DNA from 3 places in the Streptomyces sp. NPDC102279 genome. Region 2 is predicted to be linked to each of the others. Evidence: riboswitches for the same ligand, from Rfam matches in the RefSeq annotation. Region 2 holds a riboswitch; each other region holds the start of a gene.
The links. A riboswitch is a leader RNA that binds a small molecule or an ion and turns the genes downstream of it on or off. The one in region 2 is predicted to bind S-adenosylmethionine.

Region 1: linked by a shared signal. The riboswitch ahead of thrC (threonine synthase) and the one ahead of ACIRQH_RS02695 (putative leader peptide) in region 2 are both predicted to bind S-adenosylmethionine.
Region 3: linked by a shared signal. The riboswitch ahead of ACIRQH_RS10935 (putative leader peptide) and the one ahead of ACIRQH_RS02695 (putative leader peptide) in region 2 are both predicted to bind S-adenosylmethionine.

The regions. Positions count from the first base shown of each region.
Region 1 is NZ_JBIWLU010000005.1:171,280-178,587, reverse strand. It holds gene groL (chaperonin GroEL) at 1-846, opposite strand, end outside; gene ACIRQH_RS13765 (cold-shock protein) at 1,229-1,432, opposite strand; gene ACIRQH_RS13760 (MoaD/ThiS family protein) at 1,876-2,151, opposite strand; gene thrC (threonine synthase) at 2,148-3,446, opposite strand; SAM riboswitch class I at 3,464-3,620, opposite strand; gene ACIRQH_RS13750 (glucosyl-3-phosphoglycerate synthase) at 3,826-4,770, shown strand; gene ACIRQH_RS13745 (trehalose-6-phosphate synthase) at 4,848-6,299, shown strand; gene otsB (trehalose-phosphatase) at 6,379-7,233, opposite strand.
Region 2 is NZ_JBIWLU010000001.1:633,887-641,194, reverse strand. It holds gene ACIRQH_RS02700 (glutathione S-transferase C-terminal domain-containing protein) at 1-720, opposite strand, end outside; gene ACIRQH_RS02695 (putative leader peptide) at 930-995, opposite strand; SAM riboswitch class IV at 1,032-1,177, opposite strand; gene ACIRQH_RS02690 (amino acid ABC transporter permease) at 1,637-2,641, shown strand; gene ACIRQH_RS02685 (amino acid ABC transporter ATP-binding protein) at 2,740-3,504, shown strand; gene ACIRQH_RS02680 (ABC transporter substrate-binding protein) at 3,695-4,720, shown strand; gene ACIRQH_RS02675 (GNAT family N-acetyltransferase) at 4,812-5,585, shown strand; gene ACIRQH_RS02670 (putative leader peptide) at 5,696-5,812, shown strand; gene ACIRQH_RS02665 (LLM class flavin-dependent oxidoreductase) at 5,886-7,127, shown strand; gene ACIRQH_RS02660 (NtaA/DmoA family FMN-dependent monooxygenase) at 7,147-7,308, shown strand, end outside.
Region 3 is NZ_JBIWLU010000004.1:234,397-241,704, reverse strand. It holds gene ACIRQH_RS10945 (MDR family NADP-dependent oxidoreductase) at 1-905, shown strand, start outside; gene ACIRQH_RS10940 (MerR family transcriptional regulator) at 983-1,354, shown strand; SAM riboswitch class IV at 1,599-1,709, shown strand; gene ACIRQH_RS10935 (putative leader peptide) at 1,742-1,861, shown strand; gene ACIRQH_RS10930 (ABC transporter substrate-binding protein) at 2,147-3,769, shown strand; gene ACIRQH_RS10925 (ABC transporter permease) at 3,778-4,737, shown strand; gene ACIRQH_RS10920 (ABC transporter permease) at 4,734-5,675, shown strand; gene ACIRQH_RS10915 (dipeptide ABC transporter ATP-binding protein) at 5,711-7,308, shown strand, end outside.

The DNA.
Region 1 (7,308 bases), on a different contig from region 2:
GCGGTCACCGAAGCCCGGAGCCTTGACGGCGACGGACTTGAAGGTGCCACGGATCTTGTTGACGACCAGGGTCGACAGCGCCTCGCCCTCGACGTCCTCGGCGATGATCAGCAGCGGCTTGCCGCCCTGCATGACCTTCTCGAGGAGCGGGAGCAGGTCCTTGACGTTCGCGATCTTGGAGTTCGCGATCAGGATGTACGGGTCGTCGAGGACGGCCTCCATACGCTCCATGTCGGTGGCGAAGTACGCCGAGATGTAGCCCTTGTCGAAGCGCATACCCTCGGTGAGTTCCAGCTCCAGACCGAAGGTCTGGGACTCCTCGACGGTGATGACGCCTTCCTTGCCGACCTTGTCCATCGCCTCGGCGATGAGCTCGCCGATCTGCGTGTCGGCGGCGGAGATGGAGGCCGTGGAAGCGATCTGCTCCTTGGTCTCGACATCCTTGGCCTGCTCGAGCAGGGCACCGGAGACGGCCTCGACGGCCTTCTCGATACCGCGCTTGAGGGCCATCGGGTTGGCGCCGGCGGCGACGTTGCGCAGACCCTCGCGCACGAGCGCCTGGGCCAGCACGGTCGCCGTGGTCGTACCGTCGCCGGCGACGTCGTCCGTCTTCTTGGCGACTTCCTTGACCAGCTCGGCGCCGATCTTTTCGTACGGGTCCTCGAGCTCGATCTCCTTGGCGATGGAAACACCATCGTTGGTGATCGTGGGCGCGCCCCACTTCTTCTCGAGGACGACGTTACGGCCCTTGGGGCCGAGGGTGACCTTGACGGCGTCGGCGAGCTGGTTCATCCCGCGCTCGAGACCGCGCCGTGCCTCCTCGTCGAACGCGATGATCTTGGCCATGTGAAGTGGTCCTCCCGGACGGGGTGGATTGCTCCGGATCGCGCCCGCGCCCGCGACGGACGGCCTGCATGCCCTGTGGTTCCTTGCCCCACCGGCCTGCGGACCTCGCTGGCCCGATCCAAGTTCTGTCACTCTCACTGGGAGAGTGCTAACGCCAATGATTAGCACTCGACCCCGTCGAGTGCAAGGTGCGCTCGTGAGGCGAGCCCCTCCGAGGGGTGGCGGTCGGGCGCAAGCGCCTCTCGGGAAACGGGCCCCCGGGGGAAGCCCCCGCGCACGGCGCGCGCCCGCGCGCGCGTGGGGAAGACGCACGAGGGGCCCGCATCCCTGGTGGGATGCGGGCCCCTCGTGCGTGAGTGCGTCGGTGGTCGTTCGCGCCCGATCAGACGGCGAGTTTGACCATGTCCGCCTGCGGACCCTTCTGGCCCTGCGAGATCTCGAACTCCACTCGCTGACCCTCTTCAAGGGTGCGGTAGCCGTCCATCTGAATCGCGCTGTAGTGCACGAAGACGTCCGCACCACCGTCGACCGCGATGAAGCCGTACCCCTTCTCCGCGTTGAACCACTTGACGGTGCCCTGAGCCATGCCTAACTCCCCTATTACTGGCCCTTGCACAGATCCGCACTTCGCGGATCCGGGTCAGACCTCCACCCCCCAACGGGTTGGGGGTGTGCGCCGGAACGCGTCGACCGCGGCTGAATGTATCTGTCCAACTGCCGTCTGCAACAGGTCAATCGGACGAGAATTCTGGGCACGCCTGATCGCCGGTATAGGGAGAATTCGAGGAGATCCAGGGCAAGTCGGGCCCCGTATATGCCATAAACGGCTCAAAAAGGCCGGGCACTTTGGCTACTTCTTGTCGGCTGCCGGGAGAGGACTCATATGCGTCCGGCATGAAACCAACATCCAGAACGGGGCGACTTCCCCAACCCTACCCCGTTCAACCCTGCAGAATTGCCCCCTCCGCTTCTCTCACGGAGGGGGCAATTCGATGAACTCTTCGTGTTCGGCATTACCGAGGGTAACGATCAGCCTCCGGCGACGGCCGGAATGATCGAGACGCCCACCCCGTCCGGGGTCGCCGTCTCCAGTCCCTGCTCGAAGCGCACGTCGTCGTCGTTCACGTACACGTTGACGAAGCGGCGCAGCTTGCCCTGGTCGTCCAGGACGCGCGCGCTGATGCCCGTGTGGTTCTTCTCCAGGTCGCTGATGACCTCGGCGAGGGTCGTGCCCTCGGCCGTCACCTCGGCGGCACCCCCGGTGTAGGTGCGCAGGATGGTGGGGATGCGGACGTTGACGCTCATGATGCGAGGCCTGCCTCTCGGAAGGAGTCGAGGTTCGGGCGGATGGTCGCGGTCAGCCCGGTGTCCGAGGCCACCGCGTCCAGAGTCTTGAGGCCGTCGCCGGTGTTGAGGACGACGGTGGTCAGGGTCGGGTCGAGCAGACCGCTCTCGATCAGCTTGCGGGTGACGCCGACGGTCACCCCGCCGGCGGTCTCCGCGAAGATGCCCTCCGTGCGCGCGAGCAGCTTGATCGCGTCGACGATCTGCTCGTCGTTCACGTCCTCCACGGCACCACCGGTGCGCCGTGCGATGTCGAGCACGTAGGGCCCGTCGGCGGGGTTGCCGATGGCGAGCGACTTGGCGATGGTGTCCGGCTTCTGCGGCCGGACGACGTCGTGGCCGGCCTTGTAGGCGACGGAGACCGGCGAGCAGCCCTCGGCCTGGGCGCCGAAGATCTTGTAGGGCCGGTCCTCGACGAGCCCGAGCTTGATCAGCTCCTGGAGGCCCTTGTCGATCTTCGTGAGCTGGGAGCCGGAGGCGATCGGCACGACGAGCTGGTCCGGCAGCCGCCAGCCGAGCTGCTCGCAGATCTCGTACGCCAGCGTCTTGGAGCCCTCGGCGTAGTACGGGCGGAGGTTGACGTTGACGAAGCCCCAGCCCTCGCCGGCCGGGTCGCCGATCAGCTCGGAGCAGAAGCGGTTCACGTCGTCGTAGTTGCCCTGGATGCCGACCAGCTCGCCGCCGTAGACCGCGGCCATGACGACCTTGCCCTGCTCCAGGTCGTGCGGGATGAACACGCAGGAGCGGAAGCCGGCACGGGCCGCCGCCGCGCCGACGGCGCCGGCGAGGTTGCCCGTGGAGGAGCAGGAGAGGGTGGTGAAGCCGAAGACGCGGGCCGCTTCGATGGCCTGGGCGACGACGCGGTCCTTGAAGGAGTGCGTCGGGTTGCCGGAGTCGTCCTTGACGAAGAGCTTGCCGGCGTCGACGCCGAGCTCGCGGGCCAGGTTGTCGGCCTGCACGAGCTTGGTCCAGCCCGGGTTGATGTTCGGCTTGTCGGCCACGTCCGCGGGGACGGGCAGCAGCGGCGCGTAGCGCCAGATGTTCGCGGGTCCCGCTTCGATGCGCTTGCGGAGTTCTTCGGTTTCGTAGGCCGAGAAGTCGTACGCGATCTCCAGCGGGCCGAAACACTCCTCGCAGGCGAAGAGCGGGCCGAGAGGGACGCGATGTCCGCACTCCCGGCAGGAAAGCGCCGCGGCCGGGCCGAGATCGACCGCTTCTGCGGAGTTCGTGGTGCTTGCAACTGTCTGCGCAGCCATGGAGGCGAGGCCCTTTCTCCTCATCTTCCTCACGACGCACTTCGCCGTGAGACGGATTTGGCACCTTCCCTAGCCGGGAGCCTCGCGACGCGATCGACTTCGATCGGTACGAGACCGGCTGGAGGGTTGCCGGGGCTTCATCGGGCCGTATCCCTCTGCCCCTCTGGATGAGCGGTATTAAATTGTTGAACTGTTGAACACAGTTAGCGCCGATGATCCAGGACATGCGATGGTCATCCGCGTTGTTCAAGACTGTAACCGAAGGCCAGGACAGTTGAAGCAGTCGTCCGAACCGCGAGACGACGGCAAGCGATCAGCCGCTGGCCGCAGCGGGCACGCTGATGAGAGCGTGTGATCAGACAGTGAGGAGCCGCAGACCGTGCTGAATGACGTCGAACGCTGGCTGAGCACACGCTCCTGGTCCCTGACCGACCGCCCGCTCCACAGGATCATGGCCGCGAAACGCACCTCGGGGTCGACGGTCAGCGTCGTGCTGCCCGCGCTCAACGAGGAGGAGACGGTCGGCGAGATCGTCTCGATCATCCGCCACGACCTGATGCAGCAGGTGCCCCTCGTCGACGAGATCGTCGTCGTCGACTCGGGCTCCACGGACCGCACCTCCGCGGTCGCCGCCGCCGCGGGCGCGCGAGTCGTGCACCGCGACGACATCCTTCCCCGGCTGCCGGCCGTGCCCGGCAAGGGCGAGGTCCTGTGGCGGTCGCTGCTCGTGACGAGCGGGGACGTCGTCTGTTTCATCGACGCGGACCTCAAGGAGTTCTCGTCCGACTTCGTCTCCGGGATCGTGGGCCCCCTGCTCACCGACCCCGGCGTCGACCTGGTCAAGGCCATGTACGACCGCCCGCTGGGCGGCGCCGCCGGTCAGGGCGGCCGGGTCACCGAGCTGATGGCCCGCCCCCTGCTGAACATGCACTGGCCGCAGCTCGCGGGCTTCGTGCAGCCGCTCGGCGGGGAGTACGCCGCCCGGCGCTCCCTGCTCGAACAGCTGCCGTTCCCCGTCGGGTACGGCGTCGAGCTGGGCATGCTCGTCGACGCCCTGCACCTGGTGGGCCTGGACGCCCTCGCCCAGGTCGACGTCGGGGTGCGCAAACACCGCCACCAGGACGGCCAGGCCCTGGGCCGCATGGCCGCCGCGATCTACCGCACCGCCCAGTTGCGGCTGGCCCGCGGCCACCTGATCCGCCCCGCCCTCACCCAGTTCGAACGCACGCGGGACGGTTTCCAGCCGCGCACGTACTCGGTGGACACGGAGGAAAGGCCCCCCATGTCCGAAATCGCCGAGTACCAGCAGCGCAAGGCCGCTTGAGCGGACCCGTCGGCCGGCGATCGCATACGGCCGACGGGAACGTTTGAGCGTTTCGAGACGGGGCTAGGTTTCGAGGCATGGCTTCCACGCACGGTGCCCACGGCATCCTCGTCGCGTCCAACCGCGGCCCGATCACCTACCAGACCCAGGACGACGGCTCACTGCAGGCCAAGCGCGGCGGTGGCGGGCTCGTCTCCGGGCTCTCGGCGATCGGGCCGGACGCGGACGCCCTGTGGGTGTGCGCGGCCCTCGGTGACGGCGACCGGGAGGCCGTGCGGCGCGGGGTCGGCGAGGACGGCGTGCGGATGCTGGACATCGACGCCGAGGTGCACGCCGACGCGTACAACGGCATCGCCAACTCCGTGCTGTGGTTCGTCCACCACATGCTGTACCAGACCCCGCTGGAGCCGGTCTTCGACGCCGGGTTCCGGCGCCGGTGGGACGCCTACCGCGCCTACAACCAGGCCTTCGCCGAGGCGCTGGCCGAGGAGGCCGCCGAGGGCGCCTCGGTGCTGGTCCAGGACTACCACCTGTGCCTGGTGCCGGGGATGCTCCGCACGCTCCGCCCCGACCTGCGCATCGGCCACTTCTCCCACACGCCGTGGGCGCCCGTGGACTACTTCCGGATGCTGCCCGACGACATCCGCACGGAGCTGCTGGACGGCATGCTCGGCGCGGACCGGCTGGCGTTCCTGACCTGGCGCTGGGCGACGGCCTTCCTGGACTGCGCGGCGGAGATCGACCCCGGGCGCTACCGGGTGACGTCGGCCTCGGAGGCGTCCCGGGCGGTCGAGCACCTGGACGGCGCCGCGCCCGGCCGGACCCTCGTGGGCGTGCACGGCCTCGGCGCGGACGCCGAGTTCCTGCGCGCCCGCTCGCACGAGGACGACGTCGCGGAGCGGATGGCCGCGCTGCGCGAGGAGATCGGCGAGGGCCGCAGGACGATCGTCCGCGTCGACCGGACCGAGCTGTCGAAGAACATCGTGCGCGGGATGCTGGCCTACCGGCAGCTGCTCGACGACCACCCGGAGTGGCGCGAGCGGGTCGTGCACGTGGCGTTCGCCTACCCCTCGCGGCAGGACCTCGCGATCTACCGGGACTACACGGCCGAGGTGCAGCGCGTCGCCGACGAGATCAACTCCAGCTACGGGACGCCCGGTTGGACCCCGGTCGTGCTGCACGTCAAGGACGACTTCGCGCGCTCGCTCGCCGCGTACCGGCTGGCGGACGTCGCCCTGGTGAACCCCATCAGGGACGGCATGAACCTCGTCGCCAAGGAGGTCCCGGTGGTCTCGGACGAGGGCTGCGTCCTGGTCCTGTCCCGGGAGGCGGGAGCGTACGAGGAGCTGGGCGAGGACGCCGTCTCCGTGAACCCGTACGACATCATCGGCACCGCGCGGGCGCTGCACGAGGCGCTGACCATGCAGCCGGGCGAACGGGCCGAGCGGACCAAGCGGCTGGCCGCCGCGGCCACCGCGCTGCCGCCGGCCCAGTGGTTCCTGGACCAGCTGCACGCGCTGGAGGCCTGACCGGCCGCCGGCCGTCCAGTCCAACAAGGCCGTTGTCGCAGCCGGGTTGTCGTGGCCCGGCGGACAACGGCCCGCGCGCTCAGGCCAGTCGGTCGGCGAGTGCGGCGAGCAGCCGGACGACCCCGGCCGGGCCGTCGACCACCAGGTCGGCGCGCTCGGCGAGTTCACCGACCTCGGGGGTGCCGCTGCACACCAGGAGGCCGGGAACGCCGTCCGAGCGGAGCTTGTCGATGGCGGCGAACGCGGGCAGGTCGCCCAGGTCGTCACCGGCGTACAGGACGGCCTCGGCGCCGGTCTCCCGGATGTAGTCGAGGAGCGCGACGCCCTTGTCCATGCCCGGCGGGCGCAGCTCCAGGACCATCCGGCCGGGTTCGACGATCAGTCCGTGCCGGGTGGCGAGGTCGGCGAGCGGTTCGCGGAGCGCCTCGAAGGCGGCCTGCGGGTCCTCGGCGCGGCGCGTGTGCACGGCGAGCGCGCGGCCCTTCTCCTCGATCCAGGTGCCCTGCCAGGCGCCGATCTTGTCCAGGAAGCCCGGCAGTTCGGCGCGGACGGCGGCGACGCCGGGGTGCGGGGCCGGGGCGGTGACGTCGCCGCTGACGGCGTCCCAGCGTTCGGCGCCGTAGTGGCCGAGGACGACGAGGTGCTCCAGGCCGGGGACGCCCGCGAAGCCGCCGTGCCGGACGGCGACGCCGGGCGGACGGCCGGTGATCACGGCGACGGAGGCGACCTTCGGGGCCAGCGCCGCCAGGGCGGCGACCGCGTCGGGGTGCGCGCGGGCCCGGTCGGGGTCGGCCACGATGGGGGCGAGGGTCCCGTCGAAGTCGAGTGCGACGACCGTCCGGGTGGGGCGGGAGAGGATCGCTTCCAGACCGTCGCGCCCGGCAGGGGTCACCGGGGCCGGCAAGGGGTCCTTGGATTCGGGATGGCTGCCCATGGGGCGACCCTATCCGGGTACGGGCGGGCGCACCCCTCGCTCATGGCCGCGCGGGGGCGGCGCGGCCTGATCGCG
Region 2 (7,308 bases):
GGTCCGGAAGGCGGGGAGTTCACCGAGGCGGCGGACGTAGTCGCGCAGGCGAGGGTGCGCGCACAGGGTTCCGGCCGGGGCGAGTCGGGAGAGAGCCACCCAGACGTCCACATCCGCCGCCGTCAGACTGTCCCCCAACATGTAGGCGGCGCTGGAGAGTTGGCAGTCCAGTAGGTCCAGGGCCGCGGTGCGGTCCGAGGGGTGTGCCGACGGGGTGACATCCCGGTCGAGGAGGTCCCGGAGGGCCTCGATGTCGGTCGCCAGAGACGGCGGGAGCAGCGACGGCGCGCGACCCGCCGCGTGCCCGGACGGCAGGCCCGTGAGGTCCCGGAGGATGTCGGAGGTGTCGTTGCTGACGATGCGTCCGGTCCAGCGGTCGCAGAGCGCGGGCGCCGTGAACGGCCCGCCGTAGTGGTGCTCGGTGGCCTCGTAGGCGCGGCGCAGGGAGGCGAAGGCGTCGGGTGTTCCCGCGGGGTGGGTGAGCAGGGTCGTGGCGACCGAGTTCGTCAGACCGAGCAGGCCGAGTGTGATCGAGATACGCAGAGAGCGCGGACAACTCGCCGCCAGATACACCTCGTAGCGGTGCGGCGCCGGGTAGAAGCCGCCGGCCAGGCCGACACCGATGCGGCTGTGGGCGGTACGGGGGAGCAGGGGAGGCGTGGACGTCCTGGAGCGGGTGGCCGAAGGGAACGGACTCTGGCCACCGGTACGGGTGAACACGCTTTCCTCGTCAGCGGTGTGCGTGGGTGAACTCTGGCCGCAGGGAAGGGATCCGGCTGTGCTGGAACCGCGCGAAGCTGTCTCGGGCATGACTCTCCCTAGGGGGAACGAGGAAGCCATCGCCGCCTTGTGGGCATGGGCGATGAGCGGCTGAATGCGAAGCGACCGCGCCGGACGCGCGGGCCGGGACCGAACGGGCCGGCAGCGGATCAGTAGGCGCTGGAGACGCGCAACAGATCGATGTGCAGGCGCCTCGTCAAGTCGTTCCTCGGCATTCTCACCGGTCCCACCTCCTGGGCTCGCGGGACGCGAGACCACGCTTGCCCCACCGCACCGGCGGGACCCGGTCGTCACCCGGGGCACCCCGTCGCGGTGGAAGGGTTGCCTGTCAGCGAGCCGGGGCCGATGACCACAGGAGCGGGACGAACCCGCGCCGTGGGCGCTGACAATCGTGACCGTCCATGCCAGTCTCGACGCGCCCCGCGGCGCCGTCAAGAAGGCGGGTGACGCGGTCTCACCTGGTGGGCACGCGCATTGACATTCTTTTCGGGCCGGGCCTAACGTGCGGCCCACAACGAGATGCCCCAGGGCCGGAGAAGTGATGGTGACAGCGATGTACGCAGCTGACGGGACGGCCGCATGGCGGCGCCTCGGCCGCGACGTGCTGTGCGCGGACCGCTCCGTAGACCTTCTGCGCGTCAACAGCGCACTGTGTACGGGCACGTGTCGCACCCTCCGCCAAGGCTGACGGCTCCTCTTCCGAGCCTCTGACGACCACCGCTGTCGCGGTGTCCCTCTCTCCGTCCAGCCCTCGTTCCCCGTGCGCCCGTGTCGCGTCGTGTGCTGAGCCGTACCGGCTCCACACCACGCTGCCGCTCGCCGTGGTCCGGGGTGTCCGAATCCGCTGGAGCTCTCCATGAGTGAATCTCCGGGCATAGCTGTGTCCTCCGGATCAGCGCCGCCCGCCGAGGTGATCCCCCGTTCCGACGTCCCCGCCGCGCCGAAGCCCCTGACGGCGCAGCGAGTCCTTCCGCTCCGGCGTCCCGGCCGCTGGATCATCACGGCCGTCGTGCTCGTGCTGGTCGCCCAGATCGCCCACGGTCTGGTGACCAACCCCTTCTACCAGTGGGACCGGTTCCAGTACTGGTTCCTGCGCCCGACGATCCTCGACGGCCTCCTCATCACTCTCGAAGTCGCGGTGTACAGCGCGGTGTTGGGACTGCTGGGCGGCATCCTGCTGGCGCTGGCCCGGCTCTCGCCGAGCCCGGTGCTCCGTGCCGTGAGCTGGGTCTACACCTGGCTGTTCCGCTCGGTGCCGCTCATCGTCGTCCTGCTCTTCCTCTACAACTTCAGTGCCCTGTACAAGACGTTGAGTGTCGGAGTGCCGTTCGGGCCGGCCTTCTTCTCCTTCGACGAGTCCCGCCTCGCCACCGACATGGCCGTGGCCGTCATCGGACTCAGCCTCAACGAAGCGGCGTACGCCTCCGAAGTGGTGCGCGGCGGCCTCCTCTCGGTCGACCAGGGCCAGCACGAGGCGGCCTCCGCGCTGGGCCTGCCGAAGCGGTACCAGTTCGCGAGGATCGTCTTCCCGCAGGCGCTGCGCTCCATCACCCCCAACTACGTGAACCAGCTGATCGGCCTGATCAAGGGAACCTCCCTGGTCTTCTACGTCTCCCTGCTGGACCTGTTCGGTTCCGTGCAGAGCATGGGCAGCACCTATCCGGGCGACATCGTGCCGCTGCTCCTGGTCGCCACCGCCTGGTACCTGATCCTGACCAGCGTCGTGTCCGTCATCCAGTTCTACGTCGAGCGGCACTACTCGCGGGGCGCGCTGCGCACCCTGCCGCCGACCCCGCTGCAGAAGGTACGGAACGGTCTGCGCGACGCGCGGGCCCGACTCCGCAGGGAGACGGCGACATGAGCGGCGAAGCGCGTACGAAGACGGCGCGGACCGGGGCGGCTCCGGAGCGCGGGTCGACACACCCGGCCCCCGCGGCCGGGAGCGTGGAAACGCTCGACATCCGGCCCGCCGCGGTCGAGGTGCACGACGTGCACAAGTGGTACGGCTCCCACCAGGTGCTGGACGGTGTGGAGTTGACCGTCCGGCCGGGAGAGGTCACGGTCATCCTCGGACCCTCGGGATCCGGCAAGTCGACCCTGCTGCGGGTCATCAATCACCTGGAGAAGCCGGAAGTCGGTCATGTCAGCCTCAACGGCGAGCTCATCGGGGTCCGCAGGCACGGCGAGCGGCTCAAGGAACTGAGCGAGCGCGTCATCCTCGGCCAGCGCAGCCGCATCGGGTTCGTCTTCCAGAACTTCAACCTCTTCCCGCACCTGACCGTGCTGGACAACGTGGCCGCGGCGCCGGTGGCGACCGGCAGGCTGTCCAGGCCCGAGGCCCAGCGGCTGGCCCGCGATCTGCTCGCCCGCGTGGGACTGGCGGACAAGTCCGCTGCCTACCCTCGGCAGTTGTCGGGCGGACAGCAGCAGCGGGTGGCCATCGCCCGTGCCCTCGCCCTGCGGCCCGGGGTCATCCTCTTCGACGAGCCGACGTCCGCGCTCGACCCCGAACTGGTCGGCGAGGTGCTCGCCGTCATCAAGGATCTGGCCAGAAGCGGCACCACCCTTGTCATCGTCACCCACGAGATCGGCTTCGCCCGCGAGATCGCCGACCGGGTCGCCTTCATGGACGCCGGCCGCATCGTCGAACAAGGATCTCCCGCACAGGTGTTGGACCACCCGCGGCAGGAGCGCACCAAGGATTTCCTGAGCAAGGTCCTCTGACCGGCCCGGACCCAGCCCGCACCCGACCCCACCCCGACCCCACCCCGACCCCACGCCGGCAACAGCCGGCCACCTGTCGCCGCGGACCTCCGACCGTCCGCCGGCGCGCACGAGCACGCCCACCCGATGTCGCGGCCCGCCGGGACCGCGCCCCCCACACCCTCACCGCACACACCCGACAAGGACAACCATGCGCACCCTCCCCCTGAACAGCAGGATCCTTCGCGGCGTGACCGCCACGGCGGCCGTCGCCTCCCTCGCCGCCGGGCTCGCCGCCTGCGGGGGTGACAGTGACGCGGCAACCCGGACCCAGGACGTCTCGGCCGGATCGGTCACCGTCGGCGCGCTCTCCAACGGCGCCGCCAAGGAGACGAAGCTGAAGGTGTCCGAGGTGAAGTCGATCAGCGCGGGACTGCCCAAGTCCGTCGCGAAGAGCGGCACGTTGAGGATCGGCGTCGGTGCGCTGCCCGCCGGATTCGCGCCGCTCGCGTACGTGGGCGGGGACCAGAAGACGCTCACCGGTGCCGAACCCGACCTCGGCCGGCTGGTCGCCGCGGTCCTCGGTCTCAAGCCGGAGGTGAAGAACTCGACCTGGGAGAACCTCTTCGTCGGCATCGACAGCGGCAAGGTCGACGTCGCCTTCTCCAACGTCACCGACACCGAGGAGCGCAAGAAGAAGTACGAGTTCGCCTCCTACCGGCAGGACAACCTCGGCTTCGAGGTGCGGAAGAAGAGCACCTGGAACTTCGACGACGACTACCGGAACCTGGCGGGCAAGACCGTCGCGGTGAGCGCCGGCACCAACCAGGAGAAGATCCTCCTGGAGTGGAAGGCGAAGCTCGCCAAGGAGGGCAAGAAGCTCAACGTCAAGTACTACCAGGACAACAACGCCACCGCCCTGGCCCTGTCCAGCGGGAAGATCGACGTCTCCTTCGGCCCCAACCCCGGCATCGCCTACCACGTCACCCAGACCGCCAAGACGCCCAACCCGACGCGCAACGCGGGCACGTTCTCCGGCGCGGGAGAAACCCTCCAGGGTCTGATCGCGGCCACCGCGAAGAAGGACAGCGGGCTCGCCAAGCCCCTCGCCGACGCGATCAACCACCTCGTCAAGAACGGCCAGTACGCAAAGTGGCTGGCCGCCTGGAACCTCTCCAACGAGGCCGTGGACACCTCCCAGGTCAACCCGCCCGGCCTGCCGCTCAGCAACTCCTGAACCACCGCCCACCTCAGGGGACTCCGCCGCCGACCGGCGGGGTCCCGGGGCGCGTCCGGCCGCTTTCCCGATACGGAGAACCCGCACCGTCATGTCCACCAGCGTCGACCCCGCCCCTTCCCCGAGCCCGACCGCATCGCACGTCCTGGACAACGCGGCGTGGGCCGCGCTGACCGGTCCGCACGCCCACCTCGCCGAACGCGTGGGCCGCGCCGCCCGCTATCCCGCCGACGTGTCGCCCTTCAGCGCCCTCGCCGATCCCGCCGATCCCCGCTCCTGGGACGATCTCGCCGAACTCGTCGGACCCGGCGCGCTCACCCCGGTCACCGCCGTCCAGACCGTGCCCGACGGCTGGACGACCGAACAGAGCGGCTACGGAGTCCAGTTGATCGCGACCGCGCTGGTCACGGCCCCCGCTCCCGAAGCGGTACCGCTGGGACCCGCCGACGTGCCCGAGATCCTCGACCTGATCGCCCTCACCCGGCCCGGCCCCTTCCTGCCCCGCACCGTCGAACTCGGTACCTACCTGGGCATCCGGAAGGACGGACGCCTGATCGCCCTGGCCGGCGAACGCCTGCGCCCGCCGGGCTGGACCGAGATCAGCGCGGTGTGCACCCACCCAGACCACCGCGGACGGGGCCTGGCGACCCGCCTGGTCCGCGCGGTCGCGGCCGGCATCAGGGAACGCGGAGACGTCCCCTTCCTGCACGCCGCCGCCGACAACACGAACGCGATCCGGCTCTACGAGTCGATCGGGTTCACCCTGCGCCGCCGAACGCGGTTCGTCCTCGTGCGCACCCCCGGCGGCCCGCTGGAGACCCGGAACGGGCAAGAAGAATCCGGGCAGCCGGAAGAAAGGGCATAGCCGTGCAGTTGTGCTTGTCCAGGACCACGTGGCGCCCCGCCGGGGACCCGCGAGGACCGGGCGGACCAGGGGCCCCGGAGCACCGGGGCGAGAGAGCGGAGGTGAGGCCCGTGCGCCGCCTGTCCCACCGCCGCGCGCCGAAGCCGCTCACGCCCCGCCCCCTGCACCTGTACGGCCGGTCCCACATCGATCTGCTGCGGGTCGCCGGCGCGCTCTGTCGCCCCTGACCCGTTCCCACGCAGCCGCGTCCCGCTCGCCGGGGCGGGCTTCCTCGTACGGTCGATCAGGAAGGCACCTCCCGTGTCCTCGTCACCCACACCTCTGCACCTCGCCGTCGCGCTGGACGGTGCGGGCTGGCATCCGGCCGCATGGCGCGAGCCGGTCGCACGCCCCCGCGAACTGCTCACCGCCGCCTACTGGACCGAGCTGGTCACCGAGGCCGAGCGCGGCCTCCTCGACTTCGTGACCATCGAGGACGGCCTCGGCCTCCAGTCCTCCTCGCCCACCGAACCGGACGGCCGCACCGACCAGGTCCGCGGCCGCCTCGACGCCGTCCTCATCGCCTCGCGGATCGCGCCCCTCACCCACCACATCGGCGTGGTGCCGACCGTGATCGCCACGCACACGGAGCCCTTCCACATCTCCAAGGCGATCGCCACCCTCGACTACGTGAGCGCCGGCCGCGCCGGCCTGCGCGTCCAGGTCAGCGCCCGCCAGAACGAGGCCGCGCACTTCGGACGCCGCACGATTCCGGCGTTCCGCTTCGAGGAGTACGACACCCCCGCCGTGCGGGAAGTGGTGAACGACCTCTTCGACGAGGCCGCCGACCACGTCGAGGCCGTCCGCAGGCTCTGGGACAGCTGGGAGGACGACGCGGAGATCCGCGACGTCGCCACCGGCCGCTTCGTCGACCGCGACAAGCTGCACTACATCGACTTCGAGGGCCGGCACTTCAGCGTCAAGGGCCCCTCGATCACACCCCGTCCGCCTCAGGGACAGCCGGTCGTCACCGCCCTGGCCCACGCGACGATCCCGTACCGGCTGATCGCGAGGGCCGCGGACATCGGCTACGTCACCCCGCACGACGCGGGCCAGGCCCACGCCATCGTCCAGGAGATCCGCGCCGAACAGGACGCGGCCGGCCGAGCCGACGACACCGTGCACGTCTTCGGTGATCTGGTGGTCTTCCTCGACGACGACCCGGGGGCCGCCGAGGCCCGCCGCGAACGGCTGGACGCGCTGGCGGGCGAGCCGTACACGAGCGACGCCCGGATCTTCGCCGGGACACCCGCCCAGCTGGCCGACCTCCTCCAGGAGCTGGCCGCCGCAGGGCTCTCCGGGTTCCGGCTGCGCCCCGCCGTCGTGGGACACGACCTCCCCGCGATCACGCGCGGCCTCGTGCCCGAACTCCAGCGCCGGGGCGTCTTCCGGACCGCCTACGAGGCCGGCACCCTGCGCGGACTGCTCGGGCTCTCCCGCCCGGCGAACCGCTTCGCCCCCCAGCTCTCCCAGCAGGGGGCACCCCCCGCCACGACCGCCTGAGCCGGAAGGACCCCCGACCATGAGCAAGCCGCTCAAGCAGATCCATCTCGCGGCACACTTCCCCGGTGTCAACAACACCACCGTGTGGAGCGACCCCGAGGCCGGCAGCCACATCGAGTTCAGCTCGTTCGCGCGGTTCGCGCGGACGGCGGAGCGCGCCAAGTTCGACTTCCTGTTCCTC
Region 3 (7,308 bases), on a different contig from region 2:
TGCGCAACCGGCACTTCCTCGTCTTTCCAGGGCTGCGTACGCTCATCGGGGGCGAGGTCGAGGGGGTGCCGCTGCCGCCCGTCCACGTCGGCGACGCCCTGTTCGGACCCGCGGTCGGTGAGGTCGTCTCCGTGGGCCCCGGCAGCGGACTGCGCCCCGGCGACCTGGTCACCCACCTGCGCGGCTGGCGCGAGCACGCGTTGCTGAGCGAGGAGGACTGCGTGCCGCTGAGCGACGTGTTGCCCGACCCCGTCGCCTTCCTGTCGTCCGGGCCCGCCGCGTACGCGGCGCTGACCCGGCTCGCCGTCGTGCGCCCCGGCGACACCGTCCTCGTCACCGGAGCCGCGGGAGCCGTGGGGAGTCTCGCGGGCCAGGTGGCCCGGCTCCTGGGGGCCGAGCGGGTGGTGGGCAGCACGCGTTCGGCACACAAGGCCGAACGGCTCGAGGCGGAACTCGGCTACGACGCGGTGGTGGTCCCGGGCACGGCACCGCTCGCCGAACAGCTCGCCGTCGCGGCGCCCGACGGCATCGACGTGCTCCTCGACACCGTCGGCGGCGAACAGTTGACCGCGGCCGTCGGCGCGGCACGGCGCGGCGCGCGGTTCGCGCTGGTGGGCGCGCTCTCCGGGCAGTTGTCCGCCGAACACGATCGCGACGGCACCACCGCGCCCGCGGAGATCGACACGTTCCGCGTCATCACGCTGGGGATCACGCTGCGTGGGTTCAGCAGCTCGGATCTCGGTGAAGCGGCCGAGGAGTGGAACAAGCGCTTCGGGGACTGGCTGCGCTCCGGCGAGATCGTCTTCCCTCACGTCAGGATCGCGGGCATTGATCGCGCGCCCTGGGCGTTGCAGGAACTGTTCGAGGGGCGGCACATCGGAACCGTCGTCGTGGACCTGCCGTAGCGGTGGGCTCCCGGGTGCCGTGGGCTCCCGCCTCCTTGAGAGTGTTCGACGCGGCACCGGGTGGAGGCGGGGAGCGGATGCGGATCGGGGATGCGGCAGCAGCGGCCGGTACGACAGCACGCGCGCTGAGGTTCTACGAGGAGCGCGGGTTGCTGCCACCCCCGCGGCGTACGGCGGCCGGGCAGCGCGAGTACGGTCCTGGCGAGGTCGCCCGGGTCAGGGTGATCCGGGACCTGCTCGCCCTCGGCCTGACGGTGGAGGACCTGTGCGGCCTGGCCGACCGCATCCCGCTGCTCGTCGACGACCCGCGCAGAGGGTGTTCCGGCGGCACGGAGAGTCCCGGCGCCGGCGTCGTCCACCGCCGACTGGCCGCGCTCGACGCCGAGATCGACCGTCTCAGCCGCCTGCGCACCCGCCTGGCGGCACAGACGGGCCACCCGACCGGCTGACCGCCAGGGGCGCGTTCGGCGATGGGACGGCACAGGGGCTGTCGTCGTCTCCGTCGATCGATCGATCGATCGTGGCAGTGAACGTCCGCCCTCTTGAGAACCGCACCAAAGCCCGGACGATCAGGGCCAGTTGTTGCGGGCACATGAAATCCCACGGCTCCACGTGCTGCGGCTCCTGGTCCGACGCCGTTGACCGCGATCCCGTCATTGACGGATCGGAGAATCGATTCGTACGATCGCGACCGGCATTGAGTGTCAGCGTCAAGCCCTGGCTCGCTGACCGGCAACCCTCCTCCGCGGTGGGGTGCTCCAGGTGAAAGCCCGGCGGGGTCGTCCGACCCCGCAAGCGCGAACCCCCGTCAGGGGGACGAGACAGGGAGGCCCGGCGTGCGGAACAGCAGCAGCGACCTGAGCGCCTCGATCGCGGCCGCGGCGATGTTCTCCGGCTTCTCTCGCCGCCGCCACATCGACCTGGAACGCTCCGCCAGCTGTCTGTGTCGCGGCTGACCACACGCCCTGCCGGCCGACGCACTCCGTCGGTCCGTTCGTACGGCGGCTGACAACAGCCCCTGGCGTGACCGGCGTTGTGAGAAAGACCTACCCGCCTCGCACCCCGTCGTCGACGCTCCCCTTCCTGTCTGGCTCGCGCCCGACTCGTCGTCCGGGCCCCGCCTGATTGCCTGTCCCGACTTTCTCGTCCGAACGGTGCCGCCCGTCCACGGCTGCGCCGTCCCGCTTCGCCATGTCCGCTTCGGACAGGCGCGGCGACTCTGGAGTAGGAGAACCCCTTCCGTGACATCCCATCCGGACATCCGATCCGCCCGATGGACAGCGGCCGCCGCCGTCGTGACGAGCGGCATCCTGCTGAGCGGCTGCTCGTCGAGCGGCGGCACCGGTTCGAGCGACACCGCCGCCGGGGCCAGGTCCGGTGGCACGCTGACCTTCGCGGTGGGATCCGACGCCGGCTGCGTGGACCCGCAGCAGGTGGGCAGCAACGACAGCATCTACTCGCTGCGCCAGGTCGTGGACTCCCTGACCGACCAGGACCCCAGGACCGGCAAGATCGTGCCCTGGCTGGCGAAGAGCTGGGACATCAGCTCCGACACGACGACGTTCACCTTCCACCTGCGGTCGGGCGTGACGTTCAGCGACGGCTCACCGCTGACCGCCCAGGTGGTCAAGGACAACTTCGACGCCGTACCGAAGCTCGGCGCCCTGGCCACCCTCGCCCAGGGCTACCTGAGCGGGGTGCGGAGCACCACCGTGGTCGACGCGAGCACGGTCCGGGTGACGTTCAAGAAGCCCAACGCCCAGTTCCTCCAGGCCACTTCGACCCACTCACTGGGCATCGAGTCGGCGGCGAGCGTGAAGCGGAGCGCACAGGAGAAGTGCAGCAAGGGAGTCGCCGGCTCCGGGCCCTTCACGCTGTCGAGCTACGTGCAGAACCGCGCGGTCACGTTGAGCAAGCGCGGCAAGTACGCCTGGGGTTCCTCCCTGTGGACCAAGAAGGGCGAGGCGTACCTGGACAAGCTGGTGTTCAAGGTCGTGCCGGAGGCGGGCGTGCGGAGCGGGAGCCTGCAGTCCGGCCAGGTCGACGCGGTCGGCAGCGTGGGCAAGGCCGACGAGACGGCGCTCAAGGGTGGTGCGGCGAACCTGCAACGCCGCGCCAACCCCGGCGTCGTGTTCAATCTCGGCCTGAACAACTCCCGTCCCCTGCTCAAGGACGCGAAGGTGCGTCAGGCCCTGCAGTTCGCCATCGACCGGCAGCAGATCGTGGACGCCGTCTTCCCGACGGGCACCGAGCCGGCCACCAGCGTGCTGGCGCACACGACACCGAACTACGCGGACCTCGGGCGGGACCTGTCCCGCGACGCGGCGAAGGCCACGTCGCTCCTGGACAAGGCCGGATGGAGGACCGGCGCTGACGGGATCCGGTCGAAGAACGGCACCAAGCTGCGTCTGACCGTCAAGTGGTTCGCCAACGCGGCCACCAACCAGCCCGCGCTGGAGCTGATCCAGCAGCAGCTGAAGGCGGTCGGTGTGGACGTCGTGCTCAAGCAGCTCCAGATCACCCAGTTCGCCCCGACGCTCCAGTCGGGTGACTTCGACGCGGTGTGGGGCAACGTCACACGGGCCGACCCGGACATCCTGCGCAGCTCGTACTCCACCGAACTGGCCAACTTCTACCACCTGCCCCCGAGCTCGCTGGACACCGCGCTGAACCAGCAGGCGGCGACGGCCGATCCGGCCCGGCGCGGCGAACTGGTCAGGAAGGCGCAGGAGTTGCTCGTACAGAACGCGTACGTCATTCCGGTGGTGGAGTTGGAGACCCAGTTGGGTGTGGCGAAGAAGGTGCACAACCTCGGCTTCGACGCCTCCAGCCGCGTCCAGCTGCACGACACGTGGATCGGCTAGCGGCCGGCATGCGTCGCTATGTGATCAAACGCATCGCTCAGGCGGTCGGCGTGCTCTGGGCGGCCTACACGGTGTCGTTCCTGGTGCTGGACTACCTGCCCGGCGATCCGGTCTCGGCGATGGCCGGGGCCGGAGCCGACTCGGGACAGGTCGATCCCGCACAACTGGACGCGCTCCGCCACCAGTACGGCTTCGACAAGCCCGTGCCGGTCCAGTACGCAGAGGCTCTCGGCCGCGCGGTGCGCGGGGACTTCGGGGACTCCGTGTCCACCGGCCGCCCGGTCACCTCGTCCCTCGCCGACGCACTCCCGCAGACCCTGCAACTGACCGGCGCGGCGCTGCTGCTCGCCGTGCTGCTCGGGGGCGGCGTCGCCCTGCTCGCCACGTACACCACCCAACGGTGGCTGCGGCAGCTCCTGTTGTCGCTGCCTCCGCTGGGCGTGTCCGTCCCCACGTTCTGGGTCGGTCTGCTGCTGGTCGAGGTCTTCTCCTTCCGGGCAAGGCTCTTCCCGGCGTTCGGCAACGACGGGCTGCGCGGGCTCGTGCTGCCCGCGGTGACGCTGGCGATCCCGACCGGCGCCCTGGTCGCGCAGGTGCTGGCGAAGAGCCTCCTCACGGCGCTGGACCAGGCCTATGTGGAGACCGCGCGCGCCAAGGGCGCGGGCAGGGTGCGGATTCATCTGCGGCACGCGCTGCGCAACGCGTCGCTGCCCGCTCTGACGGTCGTGGGCCTGCTGGCCGGGCAGCTGATCGCCGGTTCGGTGGTCGTCGAGACGGTGTTCTCCCGTGACGGCCTGGGGCGGGTGACCGCAGCCGCGGTCGCGGCCCAGGACATCCCGCTGGTCCAAGGGGTCGTGGTGTTCGGCGCGCTGATCTTCGTGTCCGCCAACCTGGTCGTCGACCTCGTCTATCCCGTGCTGGACCCGCGGATCGTGGTCCATTCGAGAAGGAAGGTGAGTCCGGCATGAGTCAGACCCTTGCCGAGGACGTGGCCGCGGGGGCGGCGACCGGTCTCGCCCGAGCGGTCGATCCGAGCTCCGCAGCGGGTACCGAACCGACTCCGGACGGGCCCGGTGCCGAACGCCGACGGCTCCTGCGCTTCCTGGTGCGCCGGCCCGGTCTGCTGGCGTCGGCGCTGGTGGTGGTGCTGATCGTGCTCGCCGCCTTCCGGCCCGAGCTGTTCACCTCGCGGGACCCGCTGCACGGTGTGCCGTCGGAGAACTTCCGCGCCCCTGACGGCGCGCACTGGTTCGGCACCGACGAACTGGGGCGCGACGTGTTCTCCCGTGTCGTGCACGGCGCCCAGTTGTCGTTGAAGGCGACGCTGCTCGCGGTGGCCGTCGCGTTCGTCGTCGGCGGGCTGATCGGCCTTGTCGCCGGGTTCGTGGGCGGCTGGGTCGAGGACGTGCTGATGCGCGTCGTCGACGTCCTGCTGTCGATCCCCTCGCTGTTCCTCTCCCTCGCGCTGGTCACCGCGCTGGGCTACGGGACGGTGAAGGTCGCCGTCGCCGTCGGGATCGCCAGCGTCGCCGGGTTCGCCCGGGTGACCCGGGCCGAGGTCCTCCGTGTGCGGCAGGCGGTCTTCGTCGAGGCGTCGCGGTCGTGCGGCGCCCGCTGGTACACGGTGCTGGGCCGGCACGTCCTGCCCAACGCGGTCGGCCCGGTGATCGTGCTGGCCACGCTCGACTTCGGTGCCGCCGTCCTGGCGGTTTCGTCGCTGAGTTTCCTCGGCTACGGAGCGCCGCCGCCCGCTCCGGAATGGGGCACGCTGATCGCCGACGGCCGCAACTACATGGCCAACGCCTGGTGGCTCACCGCTCTGCCCGGTCTGGCGATCGCGGCCACCGGGCTGGCCGCCAACCGCATCGCGCGGGCACTGGACGGCGAATGGTCCGGGCAGCGATGAACGACCCCTGGAGGACACGGACCCACGACGCCGAGATGAGCACCGCCGTGACGAACACGCCCCCGACGAAGGCGGACCGGACGGAGGAGCGGCCGGCCCGTGAGCCGCAGGCCGAAGGAACCCCACTGCTCCAGGTACGGGGCCTGTCGGTGTCGTACCGCACCCGCGGCGGCACCGTGCGAGCGGTGAGCGGGGTCGACCTCGACGTGTGGCCGGGCCAGGTGACGGCGGTCGTCGGCGAGTCGGGCTCGGGCAAGAGCACGACGGCGCACGCGATCACCCGGCTGCTGGCGGCGAACGGAAGCATCGACGCCGGGACGGTCCGCTTCGGCCGCCACGAGAACCTCGCCGCGCTCTCGGAGCGCGAACTCCGGGGTGTGCGCGGTACGAGCATCGGGCTGGTGCCCCAGGATCCGACGGTGTCGCTGAACCCCGTCAAGCGCATCGGTGAGCAGGTCGCCGAGGTGCTGCGCATCCATGGGCTCGCGTCACGACGCTCGGCCGCGTCGGAGGCGGTCGGCGTCCTGGAGCGGGCCGGCATGCCCGACGCGGCCACCCGCGCCCGGCAGTACCCGCACGAGCTGTCCGGCGGGATGCGGCAACGCGCCCTGATCGCCATCGCCATCGCGGGCAGGCCCCGGCTGATCATCGCCGACGAGCCGACCAGCGCCCTGGACGTCACCGTGCAGCGCGTCATCCTCGACCATCTGGAGCACCTCGCGGCGGAGTCGGACACCGCGGTACTGCTGGTGACGCACGACCTGGGTGTCGCCGCCGACCGGGCCCGGCGGATCGTCGTCATGTCCCAGGGCCGCGTCGTCGAGTCCGGCCGCACCGGCGACGTGCTGGCGAACCCGCAACACGCCTACACCAGGCATCTGTTGGCCGGGGCCCCCAGCCTGAACACCGGCCGGCCCCGTGTCACGGTCACCGGATCCACTCCGCCCGCGGGCCCTCGTGACACCCCCTTGCTCGAACTGCGGCACATCGTGAAGGAGTTCCGGCTGCCCGCGACCGCCGAGCCGGCGCGCACCCTGCGCGCGGTAGACGACGTCAGTCTCACGCTCCAACGGGGCCGCACGCTGGCCCTGGTCGGCGAGTCCGGCTCCGGGAAGTCCACCACCGCCCGCGTGGCGCTCCGGCTGACCGATCCGACCGACGGGCGCGTCCTGTTCGACGGCGAGGATGTCACCACCGCCCGTGGTCCCCAAGCCAGGCAGCTGCGCCGGCGAGCCCAACTCGTCTACCAGAACCCGTACGCCTCCCTGGACCCCCGGTTCTCCGTCGGCGAAGTGATCACCGAGCCGCTGCGCGCCTTCAAGGTGGGGGATCGTGCCTCCCGCCTCGCCCGGGCGCGCGAACTGCTCGACCGGGTCGCCCTCCCCGCCTCGATGCTCGGCCGCCGCCCCGCGGAACTGTCCGGCGGGCAGCGCCAACGCGTGGCGATCGCCCGCGCGCTCGCCCTGTCGCCCGACCTGGTGGTCTGCGACGAGCCGGTGTCCGCGCTCGACGTGTCCGTCCAGGCCCAGGTCCTCGACCTGCTCGCGGAACTGCAGGCCGGCACCTCGGTGGCGTACCTCTTCATCTCGCACGACCTGGCCGTCGTACGGCAGATCGCGCACGAGGTCGCCGT